3 regions of the Mesorhizobium sp. genome follow, and region 3 is predicted to be linked to each of the others. Evidence: predicted binding sites of a transcription regulator. Region 3 holds the regulator's gene; each other region holds the start of a gene.

Region 1 (4,633 bases), 330 kb from region 3:
CGACCGTCTCCTTGTCGGGACCATGCCCGATAGCCGATGAGGCGGCGTCGATCAGATGACGGAACAGATCGGTTTCGAAGACGCTTTCCACCCCTTGCAGGATGGAAGCCATGCGCTCCAGGCCCATGCCGGTGTCGATCGACGGCCGCGGCAGATCAATGCGCTCCTCCTTCGTCACCTGTTCATACTGCATGAACACCAGGTTCCAGAATTCGAGGAACCGGTCGCCATCTTCCTCCGGGCTGCCGGGAGGGCCGCCCCAGATGTGTTCGCCCCGGTCAATGAATATCTCCGAGCACGGACCGCAAGGACCGGTGTCGCCCATGGCCCAGAAATTGTCCGACGTCGGGATGCGAATGATGCGGTCGTCCGAGAAACCGGCGATCTTCTTCCAGAAGCCGGCCGCCTCGTCATCGGTGTGATAGACGGTGACCAGCAGCTTGTCCTTGTTCAGCCCGAACTCCTTGGTGATGAGGTTCCAGGCAAGCTCGATGGCGCGTTCCTTGAAGTAATCGCCGAACGAGAAGTTCCCAAGCATCTCGAAGAAGGTCAGATGGCGCGCTGTGTAGCCGACATTGTCGAGGTCATTGTGCTTGCCGCCGGCGCGGACGCTCTTCTGCGCGGTCGAGGCGCGCGAATAGGGTCGCTTTTCAAGACCGGTGAAAACGTTCTTGAACTGCACCATGCCGGCATTGGTGAACATCAATGTCGGATCGTTGCGCGGCACCAGCGGGCTCGACGCGATGATCTCGTGACCCTCCTTGCGGAAGTAGTCGAGAAATGTCGACCGGATCTCGTTCACGCCACTCATGAATGCTGCCTTTTCCAGAGGACCGCCGGCAGAACCAGCGGAATTGGGCTTTGCGTTTCTAGAAGATAGACTTGGCCTTTTAGCGGTCACACCGCACCCTGTCCAGAAACACGGAATTGGTCCAAATGGCGGCCTTGGCCGGCCAGCAAATTGGCCCGGTCCGGGGCCCAAATGCAAACCGCCGGCACGAGGCCGGCGGTTGAAAACGCATCGATACGCAAACTCAAACTGGGATATGCGAACTCATCGCGGCAGACACCGCCTGACTACATGGCTCCGGCTTCATCCTCGAAACCGTCGTCGCCACCTTCGGAACCGCCATTCTCGAGGAACTTCTCGGCGATCAGACCGGCGTTCTGCCTGAGTGCCAGTTCGATCTCGCGGGCGGTGTCGGGATTGTCGCGCAGGAAGAGTTTCGCATTCTCGCGGCCCTGGCCAAGGCGCTGCGAATTGTAGGAGAACCAGGCGCCCGACTTCTCGACCACGCCGGCCTTGACGCCGAGGTCGACCAGTTCGCCAGTCTTGGAGACGCCTTCGCCATACATGATATCGAACTCGACCACCTTGAAGGGCGGGGCCAGCTTGTTCTTGACCACCTTGACGCGGGTCTGGTTGCCGACGACCTCATCGCGATCCTTGACCGAGCCGATACGGCGGATGTCCAAGCGCACCGAAGCATAGAATTTCAGCGCGTTGCCGCCCGTTGTGGTTTCGGGCGAGCCGAACATGACACCGATCTTCATGCGGATCTGGTTGATGAAGATGACCATGGTGTTGGAACGCGAGATCGAGGCGGTCAGCTTGCGCAGCGCCTGGCTCATCAGGCGGGCCTGCAAGCCCGGCAGCGAATCGCCCATCTCGCCTTCGATTTCGGCGCGCGGCGTCAAAGCCGCGACCGAATCGACCACCAGCACATCGATGGCACCGGAACGCACCAGCGTGTCGCAGATCTCCAGCGCCTGCTCACCGGTATCGGGCTGCGATATCAGCAGGTTCTCGAGATCGACGCCGAGCTTGCGAGCGTAGACCGGATCGAGCGCATGCTCGGCATCGACGAAGGCACAGATGCCACCCTTTTTCTGGGCTTCGGCAACCGTATGCAGCGCCATTGTCGTCTTGCCCGAGCTTTCCGGCCCATAGATTTCGATGATGCGACCGCGCGGCAGGCCGCCGACGCCAAGCGCGATGTCGAGGCCAAGCGAGCCGGTCGGTACTGTCTCGATCTCGACGACCTGCTCATTCGCGCCGAGCCGCATGATCGAGCCCTTGCCGAAAGCCCGCTCGATTTGCGACAGCGCCGCATCCAGAGCCTTTGATTTGTCCACCGCTTTGTCCTCTACAAGCCGCAAAGTATTCTGAGCCATGATACATCACCCCTTGGTCGTCAATGAAGGCCGGACAATCCGTTATCCCTGTTGATTTGTACCTTTTTTGTTCTCATTTGGCAAGAGCCCTAAGCTACTGAAGATAAATAGCTATCCAAATCTGTTCCATTTTTGTTTCCCAGCCCTGGCCCAAGGTTGCCCGGCACTACCGCGACTGGCCCAATCCGCGTTCTTCCGAATCGCGCCTTCGGTTGCGAGGTCGCGCCGGGCGATCTAGAACGCGTCGGGCAGTTCGACATGGATTGATGTCCGAGCCGCACACAAACAGAAGGGTCACATGGCCAGCATGGTGAAGTCCCCGAGAATCCTCGCGATAGGCGGCGCCCACATCGACCGGCGCGGTCAGGTTTCGGGTGACTATGTGCCCGCCGCGTCAAATCCAGGCACAATGCGCGAGGATGTCGGCGGCGGGGTCTTCAATGCCTTGCGCAGCACCGTGCGCCGCGGCGTATCGGCGTCGCTGCTATCCGTTCGTGGCGGCGATGCCGCCGCCGACACGGTATCGGCCGCCATCGACAGGGCGGGCATTTCCGATCTGTCCGCGGTGTTCCTCGACAGGACAACGCCGAGCTACACGGCGCTGCTGGACCGGGACGGCGAGCTGATCGTCGGCTTTGCCGATATGGCGCTTTATGATCTGGCGTTTCCCAAGCAAATACGGCGCGCCAAGGTGCGGGCGGCGATCGATGCCGCCGATGCCGTCTTCTGTGACGCAAACCTGCCCTCTGCCGCGCTCGAGCGGCTTGTGTCGCTCGCCAACGGCACGCCGATCTTCGCGATTGCGATCTCTCCGGCCAAGATCGTGCGGCTGCATCCGGTGCTCGACAGGCTGGCCATGGTGTTCATGAACCGCCGCGAGGCCCTGGCATTGGCCGGCGTCGACACCGGGACAACAGAGCGAGGCATTCTCGACGGCCTGCGGCGTGCCGGACTCAAAAGCGGCGTGGTGACGGCGGGCGGCAATCCCATGCTCGCTTTCGACCAGGACGGCGCCTTCTCGATCCTGCCGCCGCCACCAAGAAGGGTTACGGATGTGACCGGCGCCGGCGATGCCCTGGCGGGCACGACGGTCGCGGCCTTGTTGCATGGCATGGCGTTGCGCGCCGCGTTGCGCGAAGGCATCGCTGCGGCGACACTCGCCATAGAAAGCGCCAGTGCCGTTCCGGATTTCAGCGCTGCCACCTTTGCCGCAGCCCTGGCTCTTGTGCCCAACGCGCAGGAAGTGGCATGAGACCGGCAAATTCACAGTGCCGAGATGTCGCTTGCCTGTCCTGATGGACGCATAGCGCTCCGGATTGGAGATACACATGACCCCAGAGACCGCCCGCCCCTTCATCGACATTCACGAGCCTGTGGCAAAGGCGCTGGCCGCTGGCCGGCCGGTTGTGGCGCTGGAAAGCACCATCATCACCCACGGCATGCCCTACCCCGACAATGGCGCCATGGCGGCCGATGTCGAAAAGATCATTAGCGATGGCGGCGCCGTGCCGGCGACGATCGCCGTCGTTGCCGGTCGCATCAAGATCGGCCTTTCGGACGGCGAGCGCGAATCGCTGGCCATGACCGGCGACGCCATGAAACTGTCGCGTGCCGACCTTGGCTTTGCGGTCGCGCAAGGGCGCACCGGCGGCACGACGGTCGCCGCCACGATGATCGCGGCGCATATGGTCGGGATAAAAGTGTTCGCCACTGGCGGCATCGGCGGCGTGCACAAGGGCGCCGAGAAGAGCTTCGACATATCCGCCGATCTCGACGAACTGGCGCGCACGCCGGTCATCGTCGTGTCGGCTGGCGCCAAGGCTATCCTCGACATCGAAAAGACGTTGGAAGTGCTGGAAACGCGTGGCGTTCCGGTGGTCGGCCACGGCTGCGAGACAATGCCGGCCTTCTGGTCGAGGCAGTCGCCCTTCCGCGCACCGCTGACCCTGCATACCCCGGAGGACATCGCGCATTTCTACAGGACGCGACAGGCGCTCGGGATTGGCGGCGGCATGCTGATCGCCAATCCGGTTCCGGAGAACCACGAGATCCCCGCCGGCGAGATGGCTGGCTATATCGAGGCGGCGCAAAAGGCCGCCTTGGCGCAGAACGTCACCGGCAAGGCGGTGACACCGTTCCTGCTGTCGAAAATCCTCGAACTGACCGGCGGACGGAGCCTGAAGACCAACATCGCGCTGGTCGAGAACAACGCACGGCTGGCGGCGAAGATCGCCAAGGCTCTGTAGTCTCAAAGACACTTATTTCCCGGCGCGCCGTCCGGCCTCATAGGCCCGGCGCGCCCAAACCGCCATCTCGTCGGGATCGTCAAAGGCGCTGTCGGGAATGCTCCAGTAGGGCATGGAGACCTGCTTGCCATGGCGGGATCCGGTATAGGTCCATTGCGTACAGCCGGCGGCTTCGAAGTCGCCAGCGCTCTGCCCGTCCGCCTTCAGCATCA
Region 2 (4,633 bases), 190 kb from region 3:
CGGCGGGAGGCCGCCTTGAACAGCGTCTCGATCAGGAAGGTCGACTTGCCGCCGCCCGACACGCCGGTGACGGCGGTGAAGGTACCCAGCGGGATTTCGGCGGTGACGTTCTTCAGGTTGTTGCCGCGCGCGCCGACCACCTTCAGCCGACGACCCTTCTTCGCTTCACGCCGCACGCCCGGCGTTGCCACCTCCAGTTCGCCCGACAGATATTTGCCGGTGATCGAATTGGGATTGGCCATCACCTGCCGCGGAGTTCCCTGCGCGATGATCTCGCCGCCATGGATGCCGGCTGCCGGTCCCATGTCGACGACATAGTCGGCGTGCAGGATGGCGTCCTCGTCATGCTCGACCACGATCACCGTGTTGCCGATGTCTCGCAAATGTTTGAGCGTCTCGAGCAAACGTGCGTTGTCGCGCTGGTGCAGGCCGATCGACGGCTCGTCCAGCACATAGAGCACGCCGGTGAGGCCAGAGCCGATCTGCGACGCCAGGCGAATGCGCTGGCTTTCGCCACCCGAGAGCGTGCCGGAATTGCGCGACAAGGTCAGGTAGTCGAGCCCGACATCGTTGAGGAAGCGCAGCCGCTCGCGAATCTCCTTGAGCACGCGCACCGCGATCTCGTTCTGCTTGTCGTTGAGAGCGCCGGGCAGGTCGGTGAACCACTGGTCGGCCTTGCGGATCGACAACTCGGTGACCTCGCCAATGTGCTTGCCTGCGATTTTCACGGCCAGCGACTCGGGCTTCAGCCGGTAGCCCTTGCAGACAGGGCAGGGCGTGGCCGACATGAAGCGCTCGATCTCCTCGCGCATCCATGCGGATTCGGTCTCCTTCCAGCGCCTCTCCAGATTGGGAATGACGCCCTCGAAGGTCTTTGTCGTCTTGTAGGAGCGCAAGCCGTCATCATACTGGAAAGTGACTTCACGCTCGCCGGTGCCACGCAGGATGGCCTCCTGGGCCTCAGCGGTCAGGTCCTTGAACTTGTCGCCGAGCTTGAAGCCATAGGCCTTGCCAAGCGCTTCCAGCGTTTGAGAATAATAGGGCGAGGTCGACTTTGCCCAAGGGCTGACGGCGCCATCGCGCAGCGAGACATTTTCGTCGGGAACGATCAGGCTGGCGTCGATGGCTCGCTGGCTGCCGAGACCATCGCAGGTCGGGCAGGCGCCGAACGGATTGTTGAAAGAGAAAAGCCGCGGCTCGATTTCCGGAATGGTGAAGCCGGATACCGGACAAGCGAACTTTTCCGAGAACAAGATGCGCTCATGCGTCTCGTTCTTGGACTTGTTGACCGAGTCCGCGCCGGTCTGGCTGGCATCGAGCGGCTTGTCGGCGAACTCGGCCACGGCCAGCCCTTCGGCCAGCTTCAGCGCGGTTTCGATGGAATCGGCAAGTCGCGTCGCCAGGTCTCCGCGCACGACAATGCGGTCGACGACGACGTCGATGTCATGCTTGTATTTCTTGTCCAGCGCCGGCACGTCGGCGATCTCGTAGAATACGCCATCGACCTTGACGCGCTGAAATCCCTTCTTCTGAAGCTCCAGCAGTTCCTTGCGGTATTCGCCTTTGCGGCCGCGCACCATCGGCGCCAGGATGAACAGGCGGGTGCCTTCTTCGACGGCCAGCACGCGGTCGACCATCTGGCTGACTGTCTGGCTCTCGATCGGCAAGCCGGTGGCCGGCGAATAGGGCACGCCGACACGCGCGAAAAGGAGGCGCATATAGTCGTAGATCTCGGTGACGGTGCCGACCGTCGATCGCGGGTTCTTCGAGGTGGTCTTCTGCTCGATGGAGATGGCGGGAGAAAGGCCGTCGATCTGGTCGACGTCCGGCTTCTGCATCATTTCGAGGAATTGCCGCGCATAGGCCGAAAGGCTTTCGACATAGCGCCGCTGACCTTCGGCATAAATGGTGTCAAAGGCGAGCGATGACTTGCCGGATCCCGACAGGCCAGTCATGACGATAAGGCTGTCACGCGGCAGGTCGAGATCGACGTTCTTCAGATTGTGTTCGCGCGCCCCGCGAATGGAAAGATATTTATGGTCGGCCATCGCCGGTCGCCGCCTCAAATTTTGAATTCGTGGGATTGGCGGGTTTTCCCGACCATCCCCTATGTAGGTATTATTGCCGCAACGTCGAGGGACACCGCGGTTCTCGACGAATTCGTTTAACCGTCTTTCCTGCGAAGGGGCAAGCGGAAAGAACAAAGGCCGAACACGCTCCTGACAAAAGCGGCTTGTCAAACGGCCTCTCTAAGCGTCTCAACGATCACATTTTTCATAACCGGCTATTGAAAGGTTGACGTCCCCGCGTCAGGGGAGCAGACTCCGAACGTCAACGAAGCCGGCCGTCTTTCGATGGCCTCGCCGCCCAGGGGGCGGCCTGCGAGACGCCGCAGGCATCCGCGATTTGCGCTTCGAACGACAAATGTCGAAACGGACAGAGGAGCGGAGCCATGACGCCACCGGATAGTCCCCATGGGTTCCAGGTATCACTGGAACCGCGGCAGGCATAAGTGTCAGGGCTTCAGCGTTTGCGCCGCCCGACAAACCGTGACCTGCCGGTCCCCACGAAAATCAAAGACTGCTAGTCGGGTCGTCGGCTGAACGCCGCGAAGCATCCGAAGTGAAAGTCGGAAGGACTCCCTCCGACAAATTGGATTCGATATCCAATAGGCCCCGACCGTTTGCGGAAGCAGCGGCGGGGTCGTTTGTTTGAAGCTTGCTTTGTTTGATGCGGGAGATCGAAGCGCCGCAGGCTTTGGCCTACCGGTTGGAAGGCTTGATTCCGCCGGCGCCGACATCCACGGTGATGCTGCCGGAGATCCTGACATCCGTGTTGCCGATCCTGAACTGGCCGTTCCCACTGCCGGGGAGCGCGTCGTCGGGTTCAGGCTGAGGTGCGGGTTTGGCGATACGATAGTCGCCGGTCACACCGGGCAGGGCGCCGTTCTGAGCCGGCGCCTGACCGTCTTCGGCATATGCCGCGCCGCAAGCCATGGTTGCGGTTACGGCGATGCCAACGATCAGTCGGTTCAACCCAATGTGTGACGTTTTTCCGAGCATCGGCGAACTATAGTGCCGTGACCGGAGCGAAACCAGAGCGGCGTCGGCAAAAAAGGCAGCCAGCTGATCGACTTCTGCTCAGCTCGCGAGCTCTCGGTCGTCATGCCGCCTGTTTGCGCGTGTCAAAAACATGGTCGACGATACCCCATTCCCTGGCCTCGCGAGCGGTCATGAAATGGTCGCGGTCCAGCGTGCGTTCGACCTCTTCATAGGTGCGCCCGCAATGCCGGGCGTAGAGCTCGGTCATGTGGCGCTTTGTCCGCCCAATGCGCTCGGCATGACGCTGGATGTCGGAGGCCTGGCCCTGGAAGCCGCCCAACGGCTGGTGCAGCAGGATGGTGGCGTTGGGCAGTGAGATGCGGCGCCCTGGTGTACCGGCCATGAGCAGGAATGAACCCATCGACGCGGCAAATCCCATGCACACCGTCGACACCGGGCAGCTGATGTATTGCATCGTGTCGTAGATGGCGAAGCCGCTGGTCACCACGCCGCCAGGCGAGTTGATGTAGAGCGATATCTCCTTGTCGGGATTGTCCGATTCGAGTGAAAGCAGCTGGGCGCAGACCAGCGCCGACATGTCGTCGTTGACCTCTCCGTTGATGAAGATGATGCGCTCGCGCAGAAGCCTCGAGAAAATGTCGAAGGCGCGTTCGCCGCGGCTCGACTGCTCGATCACCATCGGCACCAGACTGGCGACACCACTCATGGCCTTCATCTCCATTGTCCTTGTTCAAGCCGCGCGCAGCATCGGCGGATGGGTGTTCGCGGCGATAGGCTTCCTGGAATTGCCCAACCCCAGCGAAAGCCGGCAGTTGGCGCCGGCCATGGCAACAGCCGGCATCGCCTTGCGGCCAAACCCGTCATGGACAATGCGCAGATGCGTCCCGCCGGTAACGGTGCGCGCGAGTGTGAACGTAACGGTGCTGTCGAGTGCGTCCTGGCGCGTGGCATCGCGGTGCCGCTCCCGCCAGGAATAACGCAACAGCCGCCCGGGCTCGGCGTCGAGGATTTCGCATTCTATCGTTGCCTCTGGCCCGGCGAAGGAAAACCGGCTGCCGGCCTGGGGCCTGATGTCGTTCGGCATCATCCAGGCTGCGAGCAGTTCTGGCACGGTCAGCGCCCGCCACACCTTTTCCGGCGGCTCGGGAAGGTCGTACTCGAACTCGATCGCATCCTGGGCGTTCTTGTCCTGGCTTTCGGCGATCATTGATTTCGTGTCCCTCATTGATCCATGTCCTTTAAAACCGTCTTCAGCTTTTCGATCCGCTCCGGCCAGAAGGCGCGGTAGCGATCGATCCAGGAGAGCAGGGGAGCGAGCCCCCGCGGGTCGGCGCGGTAATAGGCGTTGCGGCCGGCTCGCCGCTCGATCACGAGGCCGGCGCCTCTTAGCACAGCCAGATGCTGGGACACGGCCGGCTGCGACACCGTCAGCCCGTTGCGCAGCTCGGACACGCTCATCTCGTTTGTGGCGAGACGCTCGAATACGGCACGGCGTGTGGGGTCCGCCAGGGCCCGGAAAATCTCAGCTTCGATCATGATGAAAGCATAAGTGTATACTTATCGATTTGGCA
Region 3 (4,633 bases):
ATCTGATGCCGAATGGCCGTGTCCGCCTGACGATTGATGTCCTCTCGACGGCAAGGCCAACGCTGCGCTATGCGCCCGAACGGGTCCGCCTGTCGGCGCGAAAAATACCCCCCGACATGACCGCCGGTTCCCAGATCGCCGGCTATGTGCGGCTGTTGCCACCCACTGGTCCGGTACGGCCGGACAGTTATGATTTTTCCTTTGACAGCTATTTCGCCGGCATTGGCGCCAGCGGCTTCTTCCTTAGCAATCCGACCGTTGTTCCTTCCGACGGCATGCCGCTCGAGGCCCGTGTTTCGTCATCGATCGAAAATGCGCGCGAAACCATCGCCGACCATATCCGTGCCAGCATCGGCGGGGCGGAAGGCGAGATCGCGGCGGCGCTTATCGTCGGTGTTCGCGCCGGGATTCCCGAAGAGATCAACGAGACGATGCGGCGTACCGGGATCTATCACGTCATCTCTATTTCGGGACTGCACATGGCGCTGGTCGCCGGTACGATCATGCTGCTGCTGCGTGGCTCATTCGCGCTGTTTCCGGATTTCTCCTCGCGTCGCCCGGTGAAGAAATATGCCGCGGCGGCCGCGCTTGTCTCGATTGCCGCCTATCTTGTGATTTCCGGCGTCGTGGTTGCGGCCGAGCGAAGCTTCATCATGCTTTCGGTCATGCTTGTCGCCGTGCTGTTCGATCGGGCGGCACTGACCATACGCAATCTGGCGATCTCCGCTATTGCCGTTATCGCCATCTCGCCGCATGAGGTGGTCGGCCCAAGCTTCCAGATGTCCTTTGCCGCGACCGCCGCCCTGGTCGGTGCGTATGCCGGCTGGTCCGACTACCGCTCGCGCAAGGCCAGCACGCCGCCGCCGCGACGGTCACTGCCCGTCTTCCTCACGCGAAAACTGCTGCTGGCTACCGGCGGCCTTGCCATGACGTCCATCATCGCCGGCAGCGCAACGGCACTCTTCGCGATCTGGCATTTCCAGCGCGTGTCACCACTGAGCCTGTTCGCCAATCTGGCCATCATGCCGATTGTATCGGCGATCGTCATGCCCTTTGCCGTCTTCAGCGCGCTGGCAATGCCGTTCGGCGCCGATGGGCCGTTTCTCTATGTCATGGGCAAGGGACTAACGGCCATGATCGCGCTGTCGGCGTGGTTCTCCGAGCGTTCGCCGATCGACGCCGTCGGGCTGATTTCGCTACAGTCGGTCCTGCTTGTTACGATCGCCCTTGTCATCGCAACCATGGCGACAACCTGGCTGCGGCTGGTGTCGCTGCCGTTCGCGCTTGCTGGCCTGCTGACGATTTCCGATACGCCCGCACCGGATGTGTTGATTTCGGAAGATGCACGCCTAGTGGCGTTGCCGATCGGCGGCGGCGAACTCGCCGTCAGCCGGGCACGCCCCAATGAATTCACGGTCGACAATTGGAAACGTGCGCTGAAGTCCGAGACCATTATCAAGCCGGAGACCCTCGGCTCAAGCGATCAACAATTCGACATCGCCGATGCCGCCGAACTGCCACCGGGAGCGCCTTTCTATTGCGGTGACGACCTGTGCGTTGCCCGACACCCATCCGGCGCGATCGTTGCGTATGCCGAGGATCGCAAGAAAGCGTGGAAAGCCTGCCGTTTTGCCGATCTGATCGTCGTCAACGACGCGAGGGCCTACGACCCATGCCACAATCCCATCGTTCTCGTCGTCACCAAACGACAGCTCGCTCGCACTGGAAGCGCCGCTGTCTTCTTCGACCCCCAATCAGCCGTTTCACGACCGACAATAAGCTTCGCGATCGACAGACCGTACCGGCCTTGGCACCAGCAAAGAAAATTCTCACGCGAGGCAAGGGGGCTACCGCCCTACGTCAAGCCCGACAAACCCGTTGCCGTGCCGGCTCAATAACGGCGGATCAGCCCGACAAGCTTACCTTGCACCTTTACGCGGTCTGGTCCGAAGATGCGCGTTTCGTAAGCCGGATTGGCGGCCTCGAGAGCGATGGAGGCACCCTTGCGGCGAAAACGCTTCAGCGTCGCTTCTTCCTCATCGACCAACGCCACGACGATCTCGCCGGGGCTGGCGGTGTCGGCGTTTCGGATGATGACCGTGTCGCCGTCGAAGATCCCGGCCTCGATCATCGAGTCGCCCTTGACCTCGAGCGCATAGTGATCGCCGCCCGTGATCATGTCCGGCGGCACCGAGATGGAATGGGTCTGGTGCTGGATGGCATCGATCGGCACACCCGCGGCAATGCGGCCCATCACCGGGATGGAAATCGCCGAGACGGCGTCGTCGTCATTGCCGGCAGCGGGTTGGCGCGAGGGGGCAGCCGGCTTGATCTGCCGACCCAAGCTGCCCTGGATGACGCTCGGCGAAAACTTGCGGGCAGCGTTGAGGCCAGGTGCGATGGAATCGGGAAGACGCAGCACTTCCAGCGCGCGCGCCCTGTTGGGCAGGCGGCGAATGAAGCCACGCTCCTCAAGGGCCGTGATCAGCCTATGAATTCCGGACTTGGAAGCGAGGTCGAGCGCCTCCTTCATTTCGTCGAACGAGGGTGGAATGCCGCTTTCCTTCAGCCTTTCATGGATGAACATCAGCAGTTCATGTTGCTTGCGCGTCAGCATGGCGGCCCCCAGGGGTTTCGAAGATGGATCTGAAACCGGAATCAGAAAAACAAACCCAGAACAAACACTATCTGTTCCATTTGTGTTCCGCAACCGTTTAAAGTTTAGTGAATATGTTCAGACTGCGGAAACCATATGCTTCTCGCCCATGCAGGCGCGGCTACGTACGCGTAGTTCAAGATCCGAAGTTACCGGATTGAATCCATAACATTTTTTCATCTTCCCAGACGATTGCGAAGGTTTGGCAAGCTTGGCTGTCTTGCATGTTAAACCGTGCGCAATCCGGATGGATGCGGGACTTTGTCTTGCCTATCCGTGAACGAAACGAAACCAAAACGCCAACCTGATGGTTGACGGCGGCGTGTTCGCGTCAAGCTGGCGGGATTTCTCTCGCTTGTGCCTGGGAGCAACCGGCTGGCCAGCCGGTCCCGGGGCGGAAGCGATCCGGTCTGGCGTTGGACTATGCGGCGGTGTTGATATCATCCACCGACCGCTTTCGAGCTGCCGGCGCGCGCTGTGTATTTGTTCGCCGCGCTGTCCTCGCTGTGGACATAGACATGCAGCGTGTAGCCGATATGGGCGGTCATCAGCGCCTTTGCCCGCTCGACGTCGCGATCAAGCGCCGCCTCCATGATTGCAGTGTGGTGTTCGATCGCAATCGCTTCGCGCAGCGCGTCCATGGCCTTTTCGTAGCCATCCTTGAGGCCGGCGGCGGCCCGCAATGTCGGCGCCAGTCCGAGAAAGCGATGATGCCGGCGTAGTTGATCCGCGATGGTCGAGCGGAACCGCAACAGCCAACTCGATGTAGCGGCGCTGAGAAGTGCCGCGTGGAAGGCCTCATGGTTCTCGTCCCATATGTCGACCGCCGCGTCCGAGGGATCGTCGACGGCGGTCTTGCAGCGCGATAGCCGGTAATGTGCGGTAACCACGGCGTCTTCCCACATGCTGCCGCCTTTCTCGATCGATTCCAGGAACAGGGGAATCTCAACAACCATTCTTGCGCGTGCCAGGTCCTCAAGCTCGGCCCGAGACACGGGAGCGACGGCAAAGCCGCGATTGCTGATGGCTGTGACCAGGCGTTCGGCCTCCAGGCGGGACAGCGCTTCGCGCAGTGGCGTCCAGCCGACACCATAGATGCCGCGCAGCGCGCTCAGCTTGAGCGGTGCGCCAGGCATAAGGCGGGTGGTGAGTATGTCTCGCCGCAGCAGTTGATAGGCCGCCTCCGTTTTCGTGGAGTTCTTCTGGTCCTGCATCGCGATCCGTCCGCTATCTGAGTTCTAGAAATTATATATGATGCGAATGCATGGCAAGAATTATATATAATGTTTGACATGGCTGGAGCGACTGACCATGATCGCCGCGGTTGCCGTCCTTTAAGCGGCGCTAATCAAATCTGGGAGGAAATGATGTTGAAGTCGAAATCCGCTTGGCTGTCGGGATTGATCACGGCCGGCGCGCTCGCAGTCAGCCTCGGCGCTGCTGTCGCCGATCCGATCAAGATCGGCATTGCCAATTTCGGCGAGCATCCGCAGCTGAACGCAGCCATTGCCGGTTTCAAGAAGGCGCTTGCCGCGGACGGTTTCGTCGAGGGCAAGGATGTCGTCTACACCGAAAGCCACACCAATTTCGATGCCTCTCTGGTTCCGCAGATGATTGCCAAGCTGCAGGCGGATCAGCCGAAGCTCATGTATACCATCACCACGCCGGTCTCGCAGATCGCCAAGAAGGCGCTTGCAGGTTCGGGCATTCCGATCGTCTTCGCGGCGGTGACCGATCCGGTCGCGGCCAAGCTCGTTCCGTCCTGGGATTCGGGCGACGAAGGCATGACCGGCGCGACCGACCTCCAGGATGTCGCCGCGGTCATGGCTTTCACCAAGAAGCTGCTTCCGAATGCCAAGCGTTTCGGCGTGCCTTACAATCCGGGCGAGGCGAACGACGTCGCGCTGCTTGAAAAGATCAAGGCGGCGGCACCCGCTGCCGGGTTCGAAGTCGTCGAGGTCGGCATCGACAACGTCA

What was found. Region 3 encodes LexA, which represses DNA repair genes until DNA is damaged. Its sites were predicted from a motif close to TGTTCNNNNTGTGTTCNG; they were not measured.
Region 1: the regulator LexA is predicted to act here: its motif matches at 2,298-2,315, upstream of recA (recombinase RecA).
Region 2: the regulator LexA is predicted to act here: its motif matches at 2,197-2,214, upstream of uvrA (excinuclease ABC subunit UvrA).

The regions. Positions count from the first base shown of each region.
Region 1 covers NZ_OZ245860.1:1,327,911-1,332,543, forward strand. The annotation lists gene alaS (alanine--tRNA ligase) at 1-811, opposite strand, end outside; gene recA (recombinase RecA) at 1,078-2,175, opposite strand; gene ACO07C_RS06580 (carbohydrate kinase family protein) at 2,483-3,427, shown strand; gene ACO07C_RS06585 (pseudouridine-5'-phosphate glycosidase) at 3,504-4,421, shown strand; gene ACO07C_RS06590 (TfoX/Sxy family protein) at 4,434-4,633, opposite strand, start outside.
Region 2 covers NZ_OZ245860.1:808,358-812,990, forward strand. The annotation lists gene uvrA (excinuclease ABC subunit UvrA) at 1-2,048, opposite strand, end outside; gene ACO07C_RS03885 (hypothetical protein) at 2,763-2,996, opposite strand; gene ACO07C_RS03890 (ATP-dependent Clp protease proteolytic subunit) at 3,163-3,768, opposite strand; gene ACO07C_RS03895 (SRPBCC family protein) at 3,793-4,287, opposite strand; gene ACO07C_RS03900 (ArsR/SmtB family transcription factor) at 4,284-4,598, opposite strand.
Region 3 covers NZ_OZ245860.1:995,030-999,662, reverse strand. The annotation lists gene ACO07C_RS04840 (ComEC/Rec2 family competence protein) at 1-1,898, shown strand, start outside; gene lexA (transcriptional repressor LexA) at 1,892-2,617, opposite strand; gene ACO07C_RS04830 (GntR family transcriptional regulator) at 3,097-3,870, opposite strand; gene ACO07C_RS04825 (ABC transporter substrate-binding protein) at 4,024-4,633, shown strand, end outside.